DNA from 2 places in the Exiguobacterium sp. RIT452 genome. Region 2 is predicted to be linked to the other one. Evidence: riboswitches for the same ligand, from Rfam matches in the RefSeq annotation. Region 2 holds a riboswitch; the other holds the start of a gene.
What was found. A riboswitch is a leader RNA that binds a small molecule or an ion and turns the genes downstream of it on or off. The one in region 2 is predicted to bind FMN.
Positions count from the first base shown of each region.

Region 1 (3,120 bases), on a different contig from region 2:
CGGCATCGCCCGTTCCAGTTGAACCGGTGTGCCGACACGCAATGTCTGCAGTGCTGTCGCCCGAATCGTTTCATGGACCGCATCCGCCGTAAATCCGGTTGCTGTCATCGCCGTGACGGTCAAACAGATGCCGTCGACCGCGATACTGTCACCGATTTTTGTTCCTTCGAGCACGTGCCGGGCTTCGATTTCCAGCGCCAGACCGTTCGGCCGCGGGACTTTTCGTTTGATCGTTCCGACTTCTTCAATCAATCCTGTGAACATGTCCATTCTCCTTTCCGCTCATACCGCAGATGGATATCCTGACCGATCGGCTCGGCGTCTGTCAGTGCAAATCGGTCTTCGACCTCTACGGTACCCGTCAAACCACTGGTTCCCTTCAAGACGGAAGGCGCCTGATAGACATCGATTCGATCCACAAGGTCGGCTGCCAAAAATGCCGACTGGATGGTCGGCCCGCCTTCAATCAAGAGGCTCCGGATGCCTTGTTCGTATAAGGTCTCGAGAATCTGGTCCGGTGTCGAGTACGTGCCGACAAGGACGGTAACATTCGGCTTGGAACTGATTCGCGGCTGTTCCGTCAGCCAGTACGTCGGATTCAAGCCGTCATGCAAAACCTGAAACGTCTCCGACAACCGCCCCCGTCGATCAACGAGGACCCGAATCGGTTCGATTCCCTCTTCACTGCGTAACGTCAGGGCCGGATCATCAATTAAAACCGTCTCACTTCCGACCAAGATGGCGTCATGTGTTGCCCGCAACCGGCGTCCCGCCGTTCGCGCGGCTTCTGACGTAATCCAGCGTTTTTCACCTGTCGTGATGATTCCGTTTAGCGTCTGAGCAATCTTCACCGTGACAGCCGGCCGTTTTCGCTCGATACTTTGCCAAAACGGTGTATAAAAACGAACCGCTTCGTCTTGCAGCAATCCGACTTCGACCGTCAGTCCGGCGTCGCGCAGACGTGCAATGCCCTGCCCCGCGACGATCGAATGACGATCTTCCGTCGCGACGAACACGCGCTTGATTCCGGCGGCAATGATTGCTTCCGTGCAAGGAGGTGTTTTGCCGTGATGGTTACACGGTTCCAGCGTGACATACAGATCGGCGCCGCGTGCCGCCTCTCCCGCCATCCGTAACGCTTCGACTTCGGCATGGGGACCGCCGGCAAACCGGTGCGCTCCAAAACCGATGATCCGTCCGTGCTTCGTGATCACACAGCCGACACTTGGATTTGGACTTGTTTGTCCGTCTAACATCTCTGCCAATTGCATCGCATGATGCATTCTATTTTTCATGATTTCGCTCCTTTCAAAAGAAAAAGACGCCGCTGCATTTGCAGGGCGTCATGATTGAAGGGTCACGAAAGAAACGTCTTGTTTTTCTGTTTAAAAGCATACAGAAATAGACCTTTCTCTGAATGTATTTTTTCAGAAAATGGTTTCAAGCACATTTTTTCGTTCTTCTCCCATCCGGACTTTACCGTCGGCCTTGGAATCACACCAAGTCAGCCATAGTGCGTACACTATGGGTCGCGGGCTCGTCGATTCAAAAATCGCATCACCGCCGGTTGGGATTTTCACCCTACCCCGAAGAACTGGTTATTCAGTTGTACAGCTCAAGACTAGCACAGGTTATTTTAAAATACAAAAAAGAATTTGTTTTTACTTCCATTTCCGACAAAAAGTATGCGCTATCTGACGGACTTTAAAAGACATCATCCGTCGGACAGAAACATACTTTTCGTTTTATCTATTAAGCCAAGTAGCCGTTTTTTCGGTCATGGAACTCCTGTTTGACCGTCCCGAGCAACTGTCCGTCCGTCAACAGGCGTAACGCCGTCCGAGCCAGGATTTTTGCGCCGGCGATTAGGGCTTCATCGCCTTGTTCCGAACGCGCTGCTTCCCGGAAACTTTCCGTGTGGGCGACCAAATCATCCGCTCCGATCTTGATGTACGGATGGATCGTCGGCAGGACCTGGCTGATGTTACCGGCGTCAGTCGAACCAAGACCCGGGCGTTCATCCGTCTTGACGTCTTCCCCGAGCGCAGTCGCCTCTTCTCGGAAAATCTCGTCAAACGTCCGGTTGAACAGGAGATTGTCGACCTCATTTTGGAATGCGATGACCTCAAGCGTCGCCCCGGTCGCAAGCGCCGCCCCTTCGGCAACGGCTTTGACCTTCTTCGTCACGTCATTCAACCGTTCGCGCGTCGTCGCCCGGATGAAGAAGCGGGCTTTGGCGTATTCCGGAATGATATTCGGCGCGTCGCCGCCATCCGTGATGATGCCGTGAATCCGGACATCGCTCGGTAATTGCTGGCGCAAGGCATTGATGGCGTTAAAGAGTTGGATGACGGCGTCGAGTGCATTGATGCCCTCTTCCGGTGACGCTGCCGCGTGAGCCGGCTTGCCGGTAAAGGCAAAATCGAGTGGATCGACGGCAAGCGAGGAACCGGTAATCCGCGTTTGTCCGGACGGATGAATCATCAGTGCCGCATCGATCCCTGTCAGGAGGTCATGTTTGACGAAGCTGCCTTTCGCACTGCCGTTTGGTCCACCTTCCTCTGCCGGTGTTCCGAGCACGACGACACTGCCCCCGACCTCATCGATGATTTTACTGAGTGCGATCGCCGCTGCGACACTCGTCGTGCCGATGATATTGTGACCGCAGGCGTGACCAATCCCCGGCAACGCATCGTATTCGGCAAGGAAGGCAACCGTCGCCCCCGGTTTATCCGAAGTCTTCCGGGCCAAAAACGCCGTGTCGTGTCCCGCGACCCCGAGCTCAACTGTGAACCCTTCTGCCGTCAGGCGTTCCGCATGATGGCGCGAGGCAAAATATTCCTCGTTCCCAATCTCGGGTGTCGCATGAATCCGGTGACTCGTCTCGAGATACGACTCGCGTTTTTGTTCGATATCCTGCTCAATCGTTTGAATCAAGTTTTCCCGTTTTGTCTGAACCGTCATTTGGGTCACGCTCCTTTGGATTTTTAGTTATTCGCCGATGTCACTGAGTGGGACGAACGTCGGAATCGTGCTTCCTTTGTACTCTTTTTTGATGAATTCCGCGACATCATCCTGTTGGTACAGTGAAGCGATTTTCTTCAACGTCTTTTTGTCTTT
Region 1 covers NZ_QXJB01000008.1:67,169-70,288, forward strand. The annotation lists gene ribE (riboflavin synthase) at 1-264, opposite strand, end outside; gene ribD (bifunctional diaminohydroxyphosphoribosylaminopyrimidine deaminase/5-amino-6-(5-phosphoribosylamino)uracil reductase RibD) at 249-1,295, opposite strand; FMN riboswitch at 1,454-1,598, opposite strand; gene D3D03_RS14610 (M20 family metallopeptidase) at 1,753-2,964, opposite strand; gene D3D03_RS14615 (MetQ/NlpA family ABC transporter substrate-binding protein) at 2,992-3,120, opposite strand, start outside.
Region 1: another riboswitch for FMN. It lies ahead of ribD (bifunctional diaminohydroxyphosphoribosylaminopyrimidine deaminase/5-amino-6-(5-phosphoribosylamino)uracil reductase RibD); the one in region 2 lies ahead of D3D03_RS08685 (ECF transporter S component).

Region 2 (3,120 bases):
CCACCCTGCTCATAGACGGACATCGTCGACGTTAAGATATAGCGTCCGACTTTCCCTTCGAAAGCATCCACCGCAAGCTTCGCCTGATAGGGATTAAAGCAGATATTGTCATAGATGATGTCCCAGTTCTGACTTCCAAGATCCTTCATCGTACTGCTTGACGTCCGGTCTCCCTTAAAAAATGTCAAGCCCTTCGCGACCGGCGGTGTATGCTCGCCGCGCGTGACAATCGTCACATCATCCCCCGATTCCGCAAGCCGTAATGCCAAACGTCGACCAAAGTAACGTGTTCCACCAAAAATCAGTACTTTCCGCATCGATAGTCCTCCCTCGTCATGGCGTTCTAACGTTCTTGTTAGTCCTTCTCCATCTACACCGTGAAGTCCTGTTCCTCTCGCTTTGAAAACAAAAAAACCGCAGACGGCATCGTCTGCGGTGAAACGGATTAGATTAACATCCGCCGGGTGTACCGGCATTTGTTGCGGTCCGGAACGACGTCCCGCATCCACATGTCGCAATGGCGTTCGGATTCGTGATCGTGAATCCACCGCCGAGCATCGATTGTTTATAATCTACTTCCAGTCCTTTGACGACCGGATAATCTTTTTGATCGACAATCACTTTCACCCCATGTTGCTCAAAGGTTAAGTCAGTCTCCTTTTGGCTGTCAAAGCCCATACCGTAGGAGAGACCACTGCATCCGCCGCCTTGAACGAGCATCCGCAGATTCTGTTCATCGTTCGGCGCCTGCAACATCATCTCTTTGACTTGGAGTGCGGCCGCTTCTGTTAAATGAATCATGTCATCACCTTCCCTTTTTTATCAGTATACGCAATTTCAGAGGGAATCGAAACCTAGTTGCTTGAAACTATCTTGAATTCGTTGTATAAAGGAGTTGTATCAAAAAAAATTAAATCGTTCCATCTTCAGGGCAGGGTGAAATTCCCGACCGGCGGTAAACAGACGATTCGTCTGAAGCCCGCGAGCGAATAGGGCGCTATTTGCTGATTCTGTGTGACTCAGGAGCCGACAGTATAGTCTGGATGGGAGAAGATGGCGGCATGTTTCTATTTCTTGAACCGATTTTTGCAAAAATCGTTCAGGTTTAGTTTATTGCGGACTTCTCCCCTATCGAACACTTTTCGATGGGGGTTTATTTTGGACGCAGCCATGCCAATACTTCATCGAGAGGAACGAGCAAAAGGAGATTATACTCGTATGAAACGCACACAAAAGATGGTCACGTTATCCATGTTAGGTTCAATTTCGTTTGTTCTCATGTTACTCAACTTTCCACTGCCGTTTTTACCGAACTATCTGAAGATCGACTTCAGTGACGTTCCCGCTTTGATCGCTGCCATCATGTTCTCACCGATTGCAGGTGTCATCGTCGAAGCACTCAAAAACGTCTTGTACTACATCTTCCGCGGAAGCGGTGTTCCGGTCGGAGAGCTCGCAAACTTCGCTGCCGGTGTCGCCTTCATTCTTCCGGTCAGTTGGTTCTACCATAAAAAGAAATCTACAAAAGGTCTTGCAACCGGTCTTGTCGCAGGTACGATCACGATGGCACTTGGTCTCGCAATCCTCAACTATATCTTAATTCTTCCAGCGTATGCTTGGTTCTTCGGAATGGATTACATGTTGGATCCAGCCGTCAAATGGACGACGATCACGGCCGGTATCCTGCCGTTTAACATCATCAAGGCGATGTTCATCTCAGCACTCTTCATTCCGCTGTTCTTGAAACTCAAACCATGGATGATGCGTCGCCAACAATCCTTCTAAGTCCGAAGCCGCGCCCGCTGACAGACATAAATCCCCGGTCTCATCTGAGACACGGGGATTTTTTTAGAGCTCGTTTTCTTCGATTTTCTGATAAATCTTTTCAAGCAGTTCTTCCGGTGTCTCTCCGACAACGGTTTCGCCATCGACCAGACAAAAATGATCGAGTGAGCAGATCCCGCAATATCCGAGGCAACCATATTCGACGACATCGACATTCGGGTCCCGTTCGAGTTGTTGCATGACGACCTGGGTCCCCGTCGCTAAGTTACTGATACAAAATTCAATAATCGGATTCACTTTTTTTCCTCCTTCAAGCAGGAATTATCTTTCCTCATGTCGTATTATACAAGGTCAGACTGATTTAGGGGAACTAAGGGGGATTTTAAGTTATGAAGCAACTGGTTGTTTTAGGTGGCGGATACGGTGGGATGCGGATTTGTGAACGATTCAAGGATGAAGAGGTCGCTGTGACACTCGTCGATCGTTTACCGTATCATGCCTTAAAAACAGAATATTACGCACTGGCTGCCGGAACATTGTCGGATCGGGATGTCCGAATCGCATTTCCGGAAGGAGAACACCTCACATATAAATATGGTCACGTCGTCCAGATTTCACCCGAGACGAACTCCGTCCATCTGCAAGACGGTACGGAACTTTTTTATGATGATTTAGTCATCGCTTTAGGGTGTGAAGACAAATACCATAACATACCGGGCGCACAAGAGTTTACGTACAGCATCCAGACACTCGAGGAATCACGGAAAACACAACAAGCGATCTGCGGACTTTCTCCGGGGGCGATCGTTTCGATCGTCGGAGCCGGTCTCTCCGGTGTCGAACTGGCCAGTGAACTGCATGAAAGCCGGAAAGATTTAAAAATCCGGTTATTCGACCGCGGTCCGTCTGTCTTGTCCTTCCTCTCGGATAAAGTATCGACGTACGTTCAGGAATGGTTCGAAGAGCACGACGTCGAAGTCATCAACAATTCCAACGTCACGTTTGTCACGGCGGATGACGTCCAAAACGGGGATGACGCCTATCCGTCGAACTTGACGATTTGGACGGCCGGCACGCAACCGGTCAAAGTCGTGCGCGATCTTGGGTTTGAAGCAGACAGCGGTGGACGGATCAAGCTGACGGAACACCACCATGTGCCGGAACATGAAAATGTCTTCGTCATCGGGGACTGTGCCAGTTTGCCGTATGCTCCAAGCGGTCAGCTCGCAGAACACCAAGCCGATCAAGTCGTCGATGTCCTGCAGGCGAAATGGGCCGGCAAGAAGTTACCGAAACTGCCGGAAATCAAGTTACGCGGGATGCTCGGATCGCTCG
Region 2 covers NZ_QXJB01000002.1:641,304-644,423, forward strand. The annotation lists gene D3D03_RS08675 (NAD-dependent epimerase/dehydratase family protein) at 1-317, opposite strand, end outside; gene D3D03_RS08680 (HesB/IscA family protein) at 451-801, opposite strand; FMN riboswitch at 919-1,059, shown strand; gene D3D03_RS08685 (ECF transporter S component) at 1,219-1,785, shown strand; gene D3D03_RS08690 (YuzB family protein) at 1,849-2,082, opposite strand; gene D3D03_RS08695 (NAD(P)/FAD-dependent oxidoreductase) at 2,175-3,120, shown strand, end outside.